Regions from separate parts of the Enterococcus sp. LJL90 genome, predicted to be linked through region 2. Evidence: a T-box and tRNA genes for the amino acid it is inferred to sense, from the RefSeq annotation. Region 2 holds a T-box; the other holds one or more tRNA genes.
The links. The T-box of region 2 lies ahead of serS (serine--tRNA ligase). A T-box ahead of a tRNA ligase gene usually reads a tRNA of that ligase, here a tRNA-Ser.

Region 1 (10,147 bases), on a different contig from region 2:
TCCTGAAATTGCCACCAATCGCAGTATGTTGTTTCTGGCCTTAGGAATCGTCGGGGCTACCGTGATGCCCCATAATTTATATTTGCATTCCTCCATTTCTCAAAGTCGCAAAATTGATCGCAACGATAAAGGTGAAGTGAAAAAAGCAATTAAATTTACGATTTGGGATTCGAATATTCAATTAACGATTGCCTTTGTTGTCAACTGTCTACTGTTAGTTTTGGGTGGTGCTTTATTCTTTGGCACCAACAGTGATTTGGGTCGTTTCGTTGATTTATATGATGCTCTCAAAGATAGCTCAATTGTTGGCCCGATTGCTAGTCCTTTGTTGTCGACATTGTTTGCAGTGGCTTTACTGGCTTCTGGTCAAAATTCCACCATCACCGGTACACTCTCTGGGCAAATTGTCATGGAAGGGTTCATACATTTAAAATTGCCAATGTGGTTGCGGCGGTTAATCACTCGTTTGATTGCAATTTTCCCGGTAATTGTCTGCGTGATTTTATATGGCGGCAGCGAAAATGCAGTGGAGGATTTACTTTTATACACACAAGTCTTTTTAAGTGTTGCTCTGCCATTTTCGATTATTCCGCTGACGATTTTTACCAGCGACAAGCAGCTGATGGGACCATTCGCCAGTCGGCCCATCGTAAAATATGCTGCTTGGGTGGTCACAGTTGTTTTAACCATTTTAAATATTTTCTTGATTTATACGACGTTTGCAGGTGTCAATTAAAATTTGACCCACTATAAGACAAAATAAAAAATCCAAGCTGGCTGGTAACTTTACAACGAGGCTTTTGAAACCTCAGGTAAACTCAATCTAGTTTGGATTTTTTTCATGGATAAATGTTCAAACAAGTGACTAAGAATCCCGTTTGTTTTTATCGGCCCAACTTTTGGTAATCTCCGGCAGCACCGATGCATTCCAGCCCAATAGAACAAAAGCCCCTAACAGCAAAATAATCGTAAGAATATCTTTCATTGTCAAAAACCTCCTGACTGCTTTCCTTTATTATACAAAAAAAAAGCGGAAAAAGCTCTTGACTAAGGCTTTTTCCGCTTTATTTGATAAGGATTTTTCAAAAGGAATTTAGCTAGTTTTTCGACTAAGTTGGTCACCATAAAGCCAATCGCAATGGCGCCAGCTGTGATAATCACAATCAAAATGTTTTGCAGGCCAGCTTCATAATTTCCCTGCATAATTTGGCGCACCGCTTGATAGGCGGGACCACCGGGAACTAGCGGGACTAGGCTAGGAATATTAAAAATAATCAAAGGCATCTTATACCTGCGGGAGAGAAAGACACTGATAATCCCCACGGATAAGGCGCCTAAAAAATTTGCGCCCCCCAGACCTAAGCCCATTTCATTAGAAAAATGAAAGAGGACCCAACCAATCCCACCGGTGACACCACAGGCAAGTAAAGCCCGCCTTGGGATATTGGTAATAATTCCAAAGGCCATCGTGGCCAGACCGCTAAAGAAAAAATTTAAAAAAATTGTCATGGTTGCTCCTCTATCTAAAAAATACGTTAGCCCAATAATTTAATCACCAAATAAATACCTGTCCCAATCGCCCCTGCTGTAAAAATCGCCTCCGTTCCGCGAGCCATCCCACTGATTAAATGCCCCGCCAGAATATCACGAAAAGAATTTGTGATGGCGACACCGGGAACTAAAGGCATCAGACTACCAATCATCACGGTATCGACATCCGCAATAATTCCCAAACGGAAGCCAATAAACGACAAACTGCCAATCACTAAGGCCGCTACTAATTCGTTTAAAAAACGAATTTCCAACCAGTAAATACCATAGAGGGAGACAGTATAGCCAATGGCCCCGATTAGAAAAGCCGGAATAAAATCCGACCAAACGCCACCAAATAAAATTAAGAGCGTGCAACTAATCACCCCGGCAGCCAAAATTCGCCACCATGCAGGAAAAGTCGGTGTTTCATGATCAATTTTCTTTAATTCTTGATGGAGTGTCACCAAGTCGATTGTTCCTGCTGCAAATTCGCGGGATAGTTGATTCACCGCCACGACTTTTTCCAAATTAATCGTGCGGTCTTTAATCTGCTCCAACTGACTGTAGTTACTACTTTTTAAACTCATGAAAAGTCCCGTTGCCGTGACATAACTGGAATTTTCCGGTTCACCAGCATTTGTGGCAATCCGTTGCATCGTGTCCTCCACCCGATAAGCCTCTGACCCAGACTCAGTCATAATCCTGCCGGCTAAAAGGCAGGTCCGTAGTATTAAATTTTGCATTTGCGCCTCTGTCATGGCTTAATCCACCTTTTTAAATATGAAATTTTTGTCAAAAATGAGTGAACAAAAATCTCTTGTGCTTCCCAAGAATAGCCTGAAACCGCCGCTTCCGTCAAATCATTTTTCGCTGAAATATGAATTTTTTTAGACAGCTGTTTTTCTTAAGCTTGGTTTAAGTCCTAAATCCTAAGATAAAGCCATCAAATAAAGGAGGCGGTTTTCATGATTAAGAAATGGATTCAGATAATTTTTAACTATGACGAGTTTTTAAAAGAGGCCTCAGATGAAACCATGACAACAATTAGATAAGGTGAATAGTGGCCGCTACTTCGTTTCTAGAGGTAGCGGCTTTTTTAATGTTTTCCTCCTACATAAAGATTTCCACTTGACAAAATTTAAAAAAAAGCGAAAAATAGTCTTTGCGGAAGGTTGGCAGAGTGGTAATGCAGCGGACTCGAAATCCGCCGAACCGGCTTATACCGGTGCGCAGGTTCAAATCCTGTACCTTCCTTAAGAATAAAACGTACCTAAGTAAAAAAGAAAAAGATAAACTCTTCCGAATAAGGTGAGTTTATCTTTTTTTTGATTAATTAGCAGAAAAATTTGAGTAAAAAAAAATTCATGCACATTTGTGTGAAACTTTTACATATAGAGAAATGGAAATCTCAATTCTAATTTCATTTTAATATTGAGTATTTCGAAAAAAATTACTATAATAAATAGATAGAAATCTTGATCTATGGTTTTAATCAATGATAAATTGAGACATTATTGACAAACCGATTCTAAACTAATGAGAGCGAATCAGAATTTCAACTGGTTGATCAGTATTGTAGCTCAAAAAAATTGAATCGATTTTCCAGGTTAAAGAAAAATTGATGATGAAATTAGTTCCAGTGACAATGACTCTTTCTGTCGCATTAGTTTGCGAGATAATTAAACCAAAAATATGATAAACATACTATTCTATTGGTTGTAGGACATTCGTTGAAGCCCGAATTCTTAAATGCGTAACAGAATGGTAGTCTTTATTACGAGGAGTAATCTTCAAATTATTTTCTAGAGCCAGGGTAAATTACCAAGAGGTATGATACTAAAGCAAACTATCATGTTAAAAATTTGATTTAAATTCATTAGTAAGTCTCCAGTCTAGGTTAAATTATCAAATAATAATTTATTATTTGATAATTAATATTATAAAGGGTAAATAAATAATATGCAATGAAAGATTTTATTTTTTGAAAATATGGTCAACAAAGGGGATAATTTTGAAAATAAACGGAAAAGTTATTGCTTCAAAAAGAAAAGAATTACGGATGACACAAAAAGAGCTTGCTGATGGGATTTGTAATCAAGCTACCATAAGTGTTATTGAGAATAAAAATATGGATTTGAGTCAATATCTTGGACACGATTTAAGAGATTTTTTGGAAATTCCGAGGAGTGATTGTTTCATCGTCTCGCTCAGCCATCAAACCCAACCCGTTTGACCGCCGAGCGAAACGATGAAGGGCCTCCTTATGGAATTGTCGCCAAAAAAATAGGTGTAGTCGGCAAAAAAACTAAGCTTGTAATGCTAACTCCTCCATCCTATTGGGCGTTAAATAGTCGATACTGCTGTGAATTCGTTTACGGTTGTAAAAGCCTTCAATGTACTGGAAAATCGCTAAATGTGCTTCTTCAAAACTTTCATATATTTTTGAGGGATACACTTCCTCTTTCTTAATGGAGGCATGAAAGGATTCAATCCCAGCATTGTCGTAAGGACAGCCTTTTCGGCTAAAGGAATGCTGGATTTTTAATGCCTGAAGTTTTTCTTCATAGGCATTACTCGTATATTGCGCTCCTAAATCCGAATGCAGGATCAGGTTTCCCGATGGTTGGCTCTTGATCAATGCATGATCCAGAGTCTCCATCACAAGTTCTGTTGTCATGTGTTTACTGAACTTCCAACCAATAATTTTTTTCGAATGCAGGTCTTGAATGGTTGATAGATAAGTCCAACCGTTTTTCTTTGTCTGAATGTAAGTAATATCTGTAACCCATTTTTGGTTAAGCGCTATTGTGGTGAAGTCTTGCTTTAATAAATTTTCACGTCCTTTGGCATTCACGTTTGCTTGTTTGCCAGGTTTGTATTTTTTAAGCGTAATCGCACGCAAACCACTTGTTTTCATTAGCTTTTGGACACGTTTCAAGGAAACCTCTTCACCACGACGAATGAGCAGTTGATGAATTTTGAGTGCACCATAGATCCCCTTGTTCTCAAAATAAAGGACTGAGATTAAGCGAGTAAGACGGTTATTTTCGTTTTCTCGTTTCGAAGGTTTGCGATTCGTCCACTGATAGTGCTGGATCGGGAAATTTCCATTACTTGACACATCTGTTTTACGTTATGTTGGGGTTCATTTGATTGAATAAATTCAAAGACATCGTTGGAGGCTATTTTTGAGCGAATATGGTTAAAGCCTTTTTTAGAATGGCATTTTCCTCCTGCATGCGGGCCATTTCTTTTTTCATAGCGAGAATCTCTACTTCGTTCATGCTTGTTTTTTCATTTTTAGCATACAGTTTTATCCAGCGATAGATGGTTTGAGTAGCGATAACATATTCCTCAGACAACCGCTCAACCGATTGATCGGTCTGATAGAGCTCAACAATTGTCTTTTTAAAGGTTTCATCAAATTTTTTCTTGGCTTTTGCCATTTTGGACACGTCCTTTTCTAGTAGTTAAATTCTACCAAATCGTGTCCTTGAAATCATCCTAGCATCAAAAATGCGAGATTTTCAAAATGATAAAGACCAAAGTTATGACAGATTAGCTAATTGAAGGAGAAACCTTAAATCACGACCATGTAACAAAGATACTTGGTTTAACTCTAAGGAAATTCTCAATAAAGGAGAGCTTATAAAAATGGCAGCCTTAGGAAAATTTCTTCTTGATTTGTAGGGATGGACTTTGAAGAATCTCTTGGTATTATGAATTAATTAGATAAATTTTCAGCCTTTGTAAAAGAAAATCGAAGAAGCCCTTAAAGAACTAAAATAATTGTTTGGTATTTCCATCGTAATTATTGAAATTGAAAATGGTCAATCGTCAAAAATTTTTATTTGAAGAATTCTCCATATTATTGGCACATATAAGTGCTAAATTTCAATTTACCTTTACATTATGTCATCACGATGAAAAAAATTATAACTTTTAGGCTGATTTAATAAATGTAGAATTATTTTGATTAGAACAACTAAATTTATCGGCGGTATTAGGGATGTAGTATGTAATTCTTGCCTAAAAAAAGGAGTGGAGGTTGATTGGTTGGGAACATCTACACTAAATCCAAAAACAATTCTTCTGTCAAAACGAATCAGTCTGTTAGCTGGAACGGATGGCGGAGGGAGTCCAGAGTTTGTCATCACCGGAGCGACAGTCAAATGTCAACAGGGAGAAAAAGAAGCAACCCTACTAAAAACAAGTTTTGGTAATATGAGTATTGGGGATGCTAAAATTGCTTTAACATCAGAAGATAAAGCTATTGCAGAAGAAAATTTTGGTGTTTGCAAAAAGCTATCGAAAAAATACAAAGAAGCAATGGGGGAAGCAAAAGATATTCCCTGTGAGCCAGATTTTTTAGAGTGGAAAGAAACAGAAACGCTCACCACTCTTCAAGCAGTAGAGACGCTAACCATGAAATCTAAGCTGGGGTGTAGTCAGGATACCCCAGAATGTATTGAGATTGTGGAGAGTGGGCAAGGTAAAACATTTGTACCAAAGAAATTAGAAATGACAATGAAAGAATTCAATGAGAACTTCTCTTGGTCTACCAATTGGAATGATTGGGTAGACAAAAGGACCGGTAGACCTTCAGCAGAAGCGACAAGATGGCGAAACAATTATTTAGCAGAAACTTATAGTTCAGAAAATTTCAAGAATCCAACACTAGAACGGTTCAAAGAAATCTTAAGAACAGGTATTGATCCAGTCTCGGGGCACCAATATTCTGATGCAGAACTTGCTGGAATTAGAATCATGATGTATGCCGAAGCAGCATCACCATTTGTAGCAGCGTTCTCTACTAGTAAATTTAGTAAGAGTTCGTCAGGTTCAAGCAAAGGGGTAACAAGTTCAAGCAAAGGTTCAACAAGTGTAAACAAAGGGTCTATTTTAGATGATTTGGGAGATGTTGAAAAAAAAGCCAGTGGAGCTAATATTCCAAATAACTCAAAAAATAGTGCCCATTATCAAAAGTATAAAAATGAGTTGATGAAAGGTGATGTACTCGAAAACTCAAAACCTATAATATCTGGTTCTGATTTAAAAGACCCTAAGGTAGTTTCTGAGCTCACTAAGAATGGAAGCTCCATGTCAGACTGGGCGAAAATGGAGTCAACATATAGCTATGAAACGTCAATGGGTACAGGGAAGATTCACTATTATCAGAATTTAAAAACTGACGAAATTAGTTATTATGATGTGAAAATGAAAGTACCAATTCCTAAAGATCTTAAATTTAGGAAAGGACTTACTGATGATTTTTGGATTATAGACTTAGATAATAATTTTATACCAAAAGGGGTTAGATAATATGATTGTAAAAGTAATTTCTAACAAAGCAAATAGAGATATTACTGTTAATAAACTCTATCCAGTTCTTATAAAAAAAGAAGATGAAATTAGAATAGTTGATGATTTTGGAGGATTATCAATATATGAACTTAAAGATTTTCAGATTTACAAAGAAAATACTAGTTCGTACCTTAGAGAAATGAATTCATTAGTTTATGAGCTAGTTGATTATCCCACTTTTTTAGAAAATTATTATAATGACGACAAAAAAGCTCGAAATGATGTAGATAAGAGCAGATTAAGTATATTTAAAGAGGATTTAACTGGAGATGAGCTTATTAAACTAATTATATCAGAAGCTTATTCAAGTTATGAAAAAAATATATTTATTGAAGTGGCAGAAAATAAAATAAATAATAATTCAGCAAAAATTTTAGCTAAATATTTTCAAAATAATCAAAATATAGAATCAGAAATGCTACTGCCTATTTGTAAACTTTTATATAAATATCAAAATCAAGAAGTTTATGATTTGTTTTCAAATTTTATAAGCGATGATACAATTAATAATGATTCTATGCAAAATTTAATTATTGAATATTTCAACAATTATAACTAAAAAAGGCACTTTACTATCAGATTGGCGTCGGATAGTAAAGCCTTGACTAGTAATCAAGCACTCACTAATCAAGTTGCCAGTAGCTAAGTTTATTAAAGGTGATGGTATATAAAAAGGTAACATAAGATTGGCATTCAAATGATTAAAAGTTGGTATAAATATATAAGCTCACTAATCAATTTAGCAATAGCAAAATAGCTAAAAAAAGCTGGCTATATTTATTGCACAAAAATTCAGATAGTTTTAAATTTACAGATAAAGTATAAGATATTGGGGATATTCCTAAGAAGATTAGTGGAGCTAATGATGTTAAGAAGCTAATAAAACGGAAGAAACTGTTGAATTAACATCAGGTGTTAAATAGTTTTTGATAGCAGTGTTGCTAATGAATATAATTATGAAAAAGATAGGATATTCTGATTATCCTGAGGCTCTAAGAAACGTTATTTTGAGAGTATTCATGGATTTTTAAAACAAAATAATTAATTTTATCAATTAATCTTTATTAGAAGAATAATGTTAAAGCTCAAGTAATTCTTCGAAAGAATATTTAGCTAACTTTTTGAATAAAACATTTTTTGCTTGCTGCTCACTTGAAATAATTGCATTAACAACTAAAAACCACTGGTTAGTTCTTGAAACTGGTGATGGTCAAGTTTCAAATCTAAGTGATTTTGCGAATAAACAGGATTTTTACCAGCGGTTGCTCAAGGCAATCAGTTCTTCATAATTATTGTACTAAACCTGTTCTTTTCGCCAAACTATGCGCTTTTCTCTGCAAAATCAGCAGAGAAAGCGTTTTTTTGTGCTAAACTAAATAAGTCTTACTAGTAGTTATGGCTGAGTCAAAATCGTAAACTAGTTTCAATTTATATGACTTACCTTGAAAATCCCGAAGAATGTAAAGTTAAAAAAAATTACCATAAAAATCATCTATAAGAAAAGAGGGCAAAACATGTCAGTTGGAAATCGGATTTATCTAAAGAGAAAGCTGCCGGAAAAAAATTTAGTGGCAAGGTTTGAAAAACTGCCGGCAGCTAATGTGGCCGATTGTATGAGTCGCAGTTTTACCTTTAGTCCAGAATTAAAGTTAATGAGCTCCCCAGTGAAAAAAATGTGCGGTGTCGCATTAACGGTAAAAACCCATGCGGGAGATAATTTAATGGTCAGCCAAGCTTTGGAAATGGCGCAAGAGGGGGATGTTGTGGTCATTGCCAATGAGGGGCATCGCCAGCGGGCTATGCTGGGGGAAATTATGTACCGGTATTTGGCGGACTTTAAAAAAGTTGCCGGTATCGTTATTGACGGGCCGATTCGTGATATTGATGTGATTGCTGATGAGAAGTGTCCGATTTATGCAACCGGCACGACACCGGCCGGTCCATATAAATCAGGACCGGGAGAAATCAATACTCCAATTTCCCTTGGGCATGTTGTGGTGATGCCAGGAGATATTATTTTAGGTGATCAAGATGGTTTACTGGTAATTCCTCAGGGCGATGCGCAAAACTTGATTGAAAAGGCAGAGGAAAATGCCGCTAGTGATGCCGCAAAAGTTGCAGCAGCTAAAGCCGGAAAAATAGACCACAGTTGGCTAAAAAAAGCATTAACTGATGGTCAAGTTGAAATGATTGATGAGAGTTATCCTGGATAATCGGGACAAAATAAAAATGCGCTGAAGGTGAGCTGTCGCTGCTCAATCTTCGGCGCATTTTTTTTAGTTTAATTCTAAATATTTTTCTAGATAATCTGCCAAACCGTCTTCGCCGTTGGTTTTTTCGGTGACATCGTTGGCAACAGCCTTTACTTGGTCAGTACCATTGGCCATGGCAACGCCCCAACCGGCATAGTCTAGCATCTCTACATCATTGTGTTCATCACCAAAAGCGATGATGTCCTCTTGTTGAAAGCCTAATAAATCGGCAACGTGGGAAACTCCTTTGGCTTTTTGAATACCTTTAGCCACCACTTCTAAAATCGGATTTGGTCCGCCCCAAGTATTGACTTCTACATAATCACCGTAATCTTTGACTAACTGTTCTGAAACGCTGAGGCTGTCGGGATTGTTGACCCGCAGCAATAGAGAATTTGGATTGGTAGTCATGTTCTTTGCGGATAAAATATTTTTTTCACTGGCTTTTTCTGAGGCAAAGAAGTTGCCATCAAAATTATCTAACGTATCAATGTAGAAACTATTTTTATTTTCGGCCGCTACAAAATCTAAGTTCAGCTGTTGCTTTTGGGCTAAAATTTCAAAGGCAATGTCTCGGTTGATTAAGGTTTCCAGCTCTCCAGACCAAACCTGATGAGGCAGGTGAACGAGGGCGCCGTTAAAATTTATCATCGGTGATGTTAATTTAAGCTGGGAATAAATATGTTCGGACATCCGGTAAGGACGACCGGTAGCAATGGTTACTGTGTGACCTGCTCGTTTGGCTTTTTCTAAAACAGCCGCTGTGCGGGGGGAAACTTGTGAATCTGTATTTAAAGTTGTGCCATCAAGGTCAATCGCAATTAATTTTTTCATGAAAAACTCCTCATTTCTGAATCTATACGTTGTTCTAGTCTAGCACAGATTGGCTTGTGAAAAAAGTTATCTGCTAAAGTTTGAACAATTCAGTTTCAATAAAACACGAACATTAAAAACTTATTAAGAAGTTTTTGTATGGAAAACATTGCTATTTTTGCGGA
Region 2 (10,147 bases):
CCATTTTTCGCAAGACCAGCTGTCATGGTTGCGGCTTGTTCTTCAGCAATGCCGACATCGACAAATTGTTTGCCGGCCTGCAAGCGTTGTGCTTGGTTGAATAAAAGCATCGGCGTACCGGCGTTGACAGCGACAACGGTTGGATCTGCTGCCATTTTTTCTAAGAGAAAGTCTGTCGTCACGCTGCTGTAAGTTGCTTCACTGCTTGCGGCAGCTAAGTATTCGCCGGTTTCTAAACTAAAAGGGCCACCGGCGTGAAATTTTTCCCGATTGGCTTCGGCATAAGAGAAGCCTTTGCCCTTCAGTGTGTGGATGTGCAGCAAGACCGGGTGCTGGCTGTCTTTAACTTCTTCAAATAAAGCAATCAAGGCAGTTAAATCATTGCCATTTTCTAAATAATAATAATCGAAGCCTAATGCTTTAAAGAAATTATCTTTAGCTTGGCCGTTGGAATTTCTTAAATCCCTGAGATTTTTGTAAAGGCCGCCAAAATTATCGGCAATGGATTGGTCATTATCATTAACGATGACAATCGTGTTGGTGTCTTGTTCAACAATATTATTCAGCCCTTCATAGGCTAAACCACCAGAAAGTGAGCCGTCGCCAATCACAGCGACGACATTGCTGGTCTCTTTTTTCAAATCCCGGGCCTTTGCCACACCGTTTGCTAAAGACAAAGAAGTCGAGGTATGACCGACGGTAAAGAGGTCGTGCTCGCTTTCTTTTGGATTGGTGTAGCCGGAAACATCATCATAGTGAGCCGCATCGGTGAAGGCTTGGCTGCGCCCCGTCAGCATTTTATGGATGTAAGATTGATGGGAAACATCAAAGATAAATTTATCTGTTGGTGAATCAAAAACATAGTGCAGGGCGACAGTCATTTCAACCACGCCTAAGTTGGGACCGTTATGCCCGCCGTGGCTGCTGATTTTTTCTAATAGCGCAGTCCGGGCTTCCACCACAAGAGCTGCCAATTCTGTTTGGCTTAATTTTTTTAAATCGCTGGGTTCTTGAATAGTCGTGATAATTTTTTCTAATAACATAAAAAAGCTCCTTTCCTTATGACTGCCATAGAATACAACTTGAACTGGACTCTAAGTCAAGCGGAAAATGAAACTTTTTTGATTTTTTTTGGAAAAGGGCGGCTGTCACTTAAAATAATTCCCAGCAACCTTCCTAATTGACCCCTCTGTCAATTACCCTTATTCTATTTGAGAAGGGGTGATTGTGTTATGTATTCCATGCTGAAAAAAATGATTACCGAAAAAGATTTGCGGCGCCAGATTTCCCTCTTGGAATTATTGCTGAATCATCCGCAAATAACCGCCAAGGAAATCGCTCAGCAGTTGAAGACGACTGAACGAACGGTTTTTTCTGATTTGCAGCTGATTCGTGAGCAGCTGCCAGCAGGCTGGCAGATTTCCGCTGACAGTCAAGGAATTCAGCTGATCTTAACGGAAAATCAGCTAGCCAATCAGCTGTGGGATTTGTTTTTGCCTCAATCCATCAGCATTCAATTGATTAAAGCCCTCTTCTTTGAAAAGGAGCTGGCCACCAGTAAATTTTTAGCAGAAAACGGCGTCTCCTTAGAAACTTTGAAACGCCATACAAATAAAATCAATCGGCAATTAAAGCCCTATGAGATTAAAATCAAAGTCTCAGCTAAAACTGCTGAGCTAATCGGAAACGAAAGCGCCGTGCGGATTTTTTTCCACCGCCTTTTGTTACCCTTCACCCATAATAATTATTTTTTTGAAGAGTACAGTATCCATGAGGGGCATTATTTTGATTATTTAAAAAAACTCAATCGCTCGCCTCTGGCTGTTGATACGGAGCAGATTTTTGGCGTCTGCTGGTTTTTTATCAATACGATTCGGGTCAAGGCCAATTGCCCGATTGACGAATTCAAGTTCAATCAAGCAGATTTTTTGTATCAACAGTATCAAACTTCTTTGGCTGCTTTGTATCAGCTAGAAGGTATTTATTTGCAGGAGGCGGAGCGTTTTTTTGCCTTTTTCTGCTTTTTAGAAAGCTGGAATTACAACAATAGCTTCGGGGCAGCGCTGGACTTAACTCAGGCTTATCCCCAGTTGGGTAACGTAGCAGAACAGTTAGCCAGTGAAATTACCCAGCGTCAGCAATTGGATTTTCAAAAAACGCAGTTAACCGAAAATCTGCTGTTACTACTTTTGAAATATAATGAATCCACCTGGCTGTCGGAACAATTCCAATTGGAGTATCAAGAACTGCTTGCAGAGCGAAAAGAACATGCTGCCAGCGATCAAAAGCTGCTGGCACTGATTGATTCAGTGGTCCATCTGGATAATCCGCTGTATTTATTAAATCTGATTTCCTTATTGGAACAGCAGGCTGTGTTTGCCGCTCGGCCGCAAGTGATGACCCTGTACTTTATTTTCCAAGGGGAGCCGGCGTGGAAAGCTTTTTTGCAGCAGGAATTGGCGGATGCTTTTGGTCGGCGGGTGAAATTAGTCAGTGTTGAAATTTCTCAGCTGACTGAGCTGAACTTTAATGAGAACGACATCGTTGTTTCTAATTTTCCTTTGGCACCTTTAGCAGTCGAAGTCGTTTATATTTCCAGTCTGCCAACCAAAAATGAACTGCGGCAGTTAACCGAGCTCACTTGGCAGCACTATTTATAAAACTTAATTCAGATCACTTGAGGTTTGGGACTGACGGCGGGTAATCCGTTTAGTCAGTCCTTTTTCGATTTCAACAATTAAAAAGAGTAAGGCAACATTGGCCAAAATAATTAATTGTTGGCCGCCACTCAAGGCAGTCGTTCCCATCCATTGCTGCATAAATGGCAGGTAAAGGACGGCACTTTGCAGCACCACTAAAATTGCTAGAGAGATAAACAGTGGTTTGTTCTGGAACAAGCCTTTATTAATCGAAGGCTCCGTCAGCTCACGACAGTTAATCATGTAAACGGCTTGTGCGACGACAATATTTTGTAATAAAATAGTCTGTTGCAGCAGCTGGCTGTCAAATTGCATAGCTAAAAAGTAGGCCGGCAGCATGATTAATAGAGATACATAGATGACTCTAAATAGACTGTAACCAGATAGAATGCCTTCATTGACAGGGCGAGGTGGCCGTTGCATAGTGTCTTGGCTGGCTTTTTCAAAACCTAGCGCATAGGAAAGGGTAATTGTCGTGACCATGTTAACCCATAAAATTTGAATCGGACTTAATGGTAAAGGCTGATTTAGTAGAAGGGCGATGATAACAATCAACCCTTGGGCTAAGGCGGTTGGTAAGAAGAAGTTAATGGTCTTCTTCAAGTTGTCAAAAATGCGGCGGCCTTCTTTAACGGCCTTAGCGATGGTATGGAAATTATCGTCGGCTAAGACCATATCAGCTGCTTGCTTACTGACCTCGCTGCCTTTAATACCCATAGCAATTCCGATGTCAGCTTTCTTTAAAGCTGGCGCGTCATTAACGCCGTCGCCGGTCATGCCGACAATCTCGCCATTATTTTGTAAAGCTGTCACAATCCGCAACTTATGCTCTGGAGTTGTCCGTGCAAAGACATCGACTTTTTTTACTTGTTGAGCTAATTCTTGATCGCTTAGATTGTCGATTTCAATACCTTGCAAAACTTTATCCGTGTGGCGCAGGCCAATTTCTTTCCCAATCGCTCGAGCTGTATCCTTATGGTCACCGGTAATCATCTTGACAGCAATTCCCGCCGCCTGACTTTCTTTGACCGCCTGAATTGCACTTTCCTTCGGCGGATCAATAATGCCGGCTAAACCGACAAAGTCTAAGTCTGTTAAATCTTCATGACTGAGTTCAGTTTTTGGAGCAACTTGTTTAAAGGCAAAGCCTAAAACCCGTTGACCTTTTTTGGCAAATTGTGTCGCTTGATTTTGCCAAGCCTGCTTTTCAGCAGTCGTTAAATTGGTTTTGTTCAGCAAGACTTCCGGCGCCCCCTTGACAAAAATCAGCGAGTGCTCGGCTTCAGCATGCAAAGTCGCCATATATTTATAGCTGGAACTAAAGGGGATTTTACTGGTTTGTGTTTTTAAACTAAGTTCTTCGCCGTGCTTTTCAACATAATGAAGCAGGGCTAATTCAGTGGGGTTCCCTTTTAAATCAGCAGCATTTTGCTGGTCAGAAAGTTTTAACTCTTGCGTATTGTTCATAATTTCCAGCATCAATGCATCATCTTGTGTGGCGGTCTCCACAACCGTCATTTCATTTTTTGTTAAAGTACCGGTTTTATCTGAGGCAATGACTGTCATCGAGCCCAAAGTTTCCACCGAGGGCATACTCTTAATGATGGCATTTTCATTGGCCATCTCCTTGACACCCATCGACAAAATCATTGTCAGGACAGCCGGCAAGCCTTCAGGAATCATCGCGACAATCAGAGCAATCATCGCAGAAAACATCAGCTGCCAGTCCATGCCATAGCGGAAGGTTGTAAAGAAAATCAAAAAGACAATCAGGGCGATAATCCCTTTGAAAATATTTTGATTCAATTGGTGCATTTTTTTAACGAGGGGTGTCGTTTGTTGTTGGACTGATTGCAAAGCTTGATTGATTTTACCAATCTCCGTTGTATCGCCAGTTTCCACGACAATTCCTAAAGCTGAACCGGCTTGAACTAAAGTACCAGTAAAGGCCATATTTTTCTGGTCGCCAGCCGGTAAGGAGTCGTTCAGCGTGGCGACATCTTTTTCCGCCGCCTCTGATTCACCAGTTAAAATGGATTCTTCAATTAATAAGTCGTGGCTCTCTAGTAAACGCAGGTCGGCCGGCACTACATCACCGGCCTTCAAGGTGACGATGTCACCTTGAACCAAATCTTCTGTCGGGACCGTCTGTTTCACGCCAGCCATTAAAATCACGGCTTCTTGCCCCATCATCTGCTTTAAACCGTCCAAAGATTCTTCCGCCTTACGCTCTTGCCAGTAGCTGACAAGACCGTTGACGATGACCACCAGTAAAATAATACTAGCTTCAACATAATCGCCGGTCGCAAATTTCAAAATTGCGGCGACCATCAAAACAATCATCAACAAATCTGTAAAATGCTTCAGAATTTTTTGCCACGTTTTCAGCTGCTTTTTTTCCGCCATTTTATTAGGGCCAGCTTTTTCTAAACGCTCTTTGCGTTCTGCCGGGGTCAAACCGCCTGCAGCTGTATGTAAATTCTCAATAATTTCTTGTCCAGGTAATTGATACCATTTCATGGACATTCCTCCTCTTTTTTTCTTGATAAGTCTATTATAGGGGGAAATGCTGCTTAGTATCAGGCGATAATTTCAGCGGGGTCTGAAATATTTGCGGCAGCTTTTGCGCTGATTTTTCCGCAAATCAGTCAGAGTTTCTTTGCTATACTTGACCTATTAGAAAAAATTTCAATTTAGACTGTTCACTTTTTAACAGTTCACTTGTTATATAGATGAAGGGTGGGGTGAGGATGAAGCTTGGGGGCTATGAGGATATTATTTTTCAATTGCTGCAAGAGGTAACTGGCTATTTAATAAAAATCGGTGCCGAGGTTGAAGATGCTAAAGATGTCACGCAAGAAACAGTGGTCAAGATGCTGGAGGTGGAGGCCGTGATTCCCCCGGAAAAAATCCGCCCGTGGTTTTATCGAGTCGCTCTGAATTTGTATTTCAATCTTTATCGGCAGACAAAACGCCGGCGGGAAATTTTACAGCTGCACTTCAATGAAGAATTTTATTCTGAAATGCCGCTACCTAATGAAGAACTAGAAACGGCCTTGAACCAGTTGGATTTAGCCAGTGCCAATCTGCTGATTTTAAAATATCATGAGGGACTCAGCCTGCAGGAGATGGCCTTTATTTTAAATCGCCCACCGGAAAGTATAAAAACGGCCTTGTACCGCAGCCGAAAAAAACTCAGACATTTAATGGAGGAATTGGGATGAACCTACAAGATCAAGAATTTAACAAATTAATCAAGCAATCCCGCAAGAAAAATTTCTGGCGGACCTTAGGCATCACGCTGGGTGTTTTAATTGTTGTGGTAATCTTGCCAGCGCTGTTTTTTTTGCAGCGCTATAATTATCCACCCTTTGGCGAACACCAAATCAGCGGTTTACAGGACAATCATGCCCGCGTGCAGGAAGGCGATTTAGGCGTTGCCAGTCTCTTATTTAATCAAAGCTATGATATTCAGTTTAATACCGATGCAAAAAGAATTAGTTTTTTTATTGAGACTTATGACCATGGCGAATTGAGTTATTCGGAACAAGTTTTTCACGGTGTCCCTGACATGAATGGTGTATTGAGTGGCACTATGAAATTTGGTATTTTGCGGGATGCCCAGACCCTTCTAATGAATTTGCAGGTGGGGGGTGCTACCATGAACTTTGAAAAACAATTTAGTGAATTAGGATTTGCAACGGATGACCAGCTAGCCACCATGTGGTATTTAGAAGAAGGTCCTTTAGAGCTGGACCAAAAGTATTATTTCTTTTATGGAAACAATACTGATCACATGCAGGGCGGTGGTGCAGAATCCTTTCAAGAAAATCTGCAGGATGAAACAATTCCGCTGGGGATTGTCTTTTACTTTATTTTAGAATAAACCAAAAACTCAACTGGAACAGGAGCTGTAACAGCCCTGGACCAGTTGAGTTTCTCTTTACGCTTCTTTTTTAATCACAGTCACGCCGCCCATATACGGCACTAAAGCTTCTGGAATCGTAACAGAGCCATCAGCGTTTTGATAATTTTCTAAAACGGCTGCGACGGTCCGGCCGACAGCTAAGCCAGAGCCGTTTAAAGTATGCAGGTAATTCACTTTATTATCGGCATCACGATAGCGAATCATTGCCCGGCGAGCCTGAAAGTCTTCAGTATTAGAGCAAGAACTAATTTCCCGATACATGTCTTGAGCGGGAATCCAGACTTCCAAATCATAGGTCTTAGCAGCACTAAAGCCCATGTCGCCAGTGCTTAAAATAATTACTCGATAAGGTAAGCCCAATTTTTGCAGAAGAACTTCGGCGTCATTGGTCATTTTTTCTAATTCTTCATAAGAATGTTCCGGGGTGCTGAATTTAACCATTTCAACTTTGTTAAATTGATGCAGGCGAATCAGCCCACGGGTATCTCTGCCGGCACTACCAGCTTCAGAACGGAAAGATGGGCTCAAAGCGGTGAAATAAACCGGTAATTGCGCTTCATCTAAAATTTCATTGGCAAAATAATTGGTCAAAGGGACTTCCGCTGTCGGAATTAAAGTCAAATCTGTTTCAGCCAGTTGGAAGACATCTTCTTTAAACTTCGGAAATTGACCGGTGCCAAACATTGATTGGCTGTTGACAATATAAGGAGTCATCATTTCAGTATAGCCCTGCTCATAGACGTGCTCATCCAACATAAAATTGTACAAAGCCCGTTCTAAGCGGGCGCCTAAGCCTTTGTAATAAACAAAGCGGCTGCCGGACACTTTAGCGCCCCGTTCAAAGTCAAGAATTCCCAAATCCTCCGCAATTTCCCAGTGGGGCTTTGGTTCAAAATCAAATTTGCGGGGTTCACTCCAGCGGCGAATTTCAACATTATCATCTTCACTTTCTCCCACAGGCACATCTGCATGGGGTAAGTTTGGCAAGGTCGTCGCAATATCGGTGATAGCTTCATCAATTTCCGCAATTTCCGTATCGAGTGTTTTAATTTCAGCGCCGACTGTTTTCATAGCGGCAATTTTTTCAGCGGCATCTTCTTTGGTCCGCTTTAATTGGGCAATTTCCTCAGATACTTGGTTCCGCTGCTTTTTCAATTCCTCTACGACAACTAATTTTTTCCGCCGAGCTTCATCCAATTCCATAAACTTGACTAAGACTTCTTCCTTCACTCCGCGGGTCTTTAATTTTTCAGCAACTTCTGTAAAATTCTGCCGTAAAACTTTGACATCTAACATTTCCATTCCTCCTCTGTAAAATAAAAAAAGCCACTCCATCCCATAAATCTTGGGACGAAATAGCTGTAATCGCGGTACCACCCAAGTTCAGCCGTAGCTGCCCTTGAAACAAAATAACGGTTGTTAACCGAGCTGACTTACTCATTGTTTTCGTCAGTGACCTTTAGAAAATGGATTCTTTTACTCCTGCTATTGGCTCGCACCTGCCGCCAACTCTCTAAAAACAGAAAATAAAGTACTAGTTTTCCAGTCATATATTAAGTTTAGTATAGTGAATTCCCACTAGCTTGTCAATTTCGAGTTTTAGGATTCTTCAATTTTTGACCCTGCTGTTTTTTAGGCAGGTGAATAATGAAAGAAGTCCATTTGTCATTGGATTGGGCGTAAATATAACCGCCGTGGAGTCCGACAATATTTTGCGAAATTGCCAAGCCCAGACCCGTGCCGCTGATTTCTTGGGAACGGGATTCATCCACACGATAGAAGCGATCAAAGAGCTGATTCAACGACTCTTTAGGAATCGGCGTGCCATTATTTTTAACGGTAATCACGACTTCATTGGGCTGCTCAAGGGCTTCAATCACGACTTGATTGGCCCCTTTGCCGTATTTTAAGGCATTGGTCAGCAAATTATTAAAGACCCGCACTAGTTTATCCGTGTCACCATCCATCATCAGATGCTCAGTATTAGAAATGACATTGATGGCAATGCCTTTTTTATCGGCCTCCAACTCAAAATCAACTGCCAATTGCTCAATCAGCTGAATCATATCAAAGCTTGTATAATTTACCGGTACAGAAGGCTGACGGACCCGCGTATATTCAAAGAGGTCATCCACTAAATATTTCATCTGTTTGGCTTTCGTGTAAGCGATGTGGGCGTATTTTTTCAAATCCTCTTCACTGTGATACTGTTGGTCCTCGATTAATCCCAGATAACCAATAATCGAAGTTAACGGTGTCCGGATATCATGGCTGACATTGGTAATCAGTTCATCTTTAGATTTTTCAATTTCCCGCTCATCTTCAATGGCCGCCGCCGTACTATCCACCAGCGCATTAATACTCAAGATAACCTTGCTTAAATCCCCCTTTAATTCAAAGGGAATTCGATGGTCATAGTTTCCGTTGGCAATATAATGCAGCTCACTGATAACATGGCGCATCTGCATCTGCCGGTAGCGACGAATCAAGCGCCAGTATACAATAATCGCATCAATAATCGCAAAGACTGGAAAAATAAAATTGCGGCCGCTGTAAAAAATGTCCGAGTTTAATTGTTCCATAAAAACATTCTTCGTGCCCCAGACAGCTCCCTCCAAATTAGGAGAGTTTTCGATGACCGCCGATAAGATGACCATAATTGCTACATTTAATAGTAGCAAAAGGACAATTGTAATAATGCCCTCTGCCAATAATTCGCTGATTTCCTTAGAGGTCAGCGTAATCCGCTTGCGTTTTTCATTTTGCTTTACGCGGCTATCTTGCATCGATCTTATAACCAACACCCCAAACAGTTTGAATTATTTTTTCCCCGTTGGTAGCTTCTTCAATTTTGTCCCGCAAATGACTAACATGGACCATAACTGTTTTCGCAGAAACAATGCTTTCTTGTTTCCAAACCCGTTCAAAAATTTCATCGGCGCTAAAGACTCGATTAGGATGGCTGGCCAACAAATACAAAATCCCAAATTCTAAGGCAGTCAATTGAATATCTTTGCCATCGACTGTTTTCACTTCGTGGGAATCACGGTTAATGATTAGCGAATTAATTTCTAACACATCCGGTTCATCCGCGGTCACCTGCATTTGCGTGCGGCGCATCAAAGATTTTACCCGCGCCATAACCTCTAAAGGATTAAATGGTTTGGTTACATAATCATCTGCACCAGCCACCAAGCCTTTGATTTTATCCATGTCAGTTGTTTTAGCAGTCAACATGATAATCGGAATTTGCGATTCCTTCCGCAGCTCTTTCACAACCTGCATCCCATCCATTTCCGGCATCATAATATCTAAAATCAACAATTCAATATCCTGATCCGTGCGAATTTTCGATAGAGCTTCTTTCCCATCATAAGCTTTGACTACTTCATAACCTTCGTTGTGGATATAAATACTCAGTAACTCAACAATTTCTTTATCATCATCTGCTACTAAAATCTTCATCAGTGAATCCTCCAATTATTCTGTTTTATTCATTTTAGCAAATAATCAAGAATAG

Region 1: it has a tRNA-Ser gene. The T-box ahead of serS (serine--tRNA ligase) is inferred to sense a tRNA for this amino acid. The anticodon was not compared.

The regions. Positions count from the first base shown of each region.
Region 1 is NZ_JBXPBQ010000006.1:24,861-35,007, reverse strand. Features, by position in the region: gene AC1Z3S_RS13405 (Nramp family divalent metal transporter) at 1-736, shown strand, start outside; gene AC1Z3S_RS13400 (threonine/serine exporter family protein) at 1,048-1,509, opposite strand; gene AC1Z3S_RS13395 (threonine/serine exporter family protein) at 1,536-2,291, opposite strand; tRNA gene AC1Z3S_RS13390 (tRNA-Ser) at 2,700-2,787, shown strand; gene AC1Z3S_RS13385 (helix-turn-helix domain-containing protein) at 3,545-3,766, shown strand; partial or broken gene AC1Z3S_RS13380 (IS3 family transposase) at 3,839-4,979, opposite strand; gene AC1Z3S_RS13375 (PAAR-like protein) at 5,590-6,855, shown strand; gene AC1Z3S_RS13370 (hypothetical protein) at 6,857-7,456, shown strand; gene AC1Z3S_RS13365 (RraA family protein) at 8,412-9,110, shown strand; gene AC1Z3S_RS13360 (Cof-type HAD-IIB family hydrolase) at 9,174-9,983, opposite strand.
Region 2 is NZ_JBXPBQ010000009.1:153,759-163,905, forward strand. Features, by position in the region: gene AC1Z3S_RS16965 (1-deoxy-D-xylulose-5-phosphate synthase) at 1-1,043, opposite strand, end outside; gene mafR (global transcriptional activator MafR) at 1,233-2,660, shown strand; gene AC1Z3S_RS16975 (HAD-IC family P-type ATPase) at 2,664-5,219, opposite strand; gene AC1Z3S_RS16980 (RNA polymerase sigma factor) at 5,450-5,923, shown strand; gene AC1Z3S_RS16985 (hypothetical protein) at 5,920-6,585, shown strand; gene serS (serine--tRNA ligase) at 6,643-7,923, opposite strand; T-box leader at 7,971-8,179, opposite strand; gene AC1Z3S_RS16995 (sensor histidine kinase) at 8,214-9,413, opposite strand; gene croR (response regulator transcription factor CroR) at 9,403-10,092, opposite strand.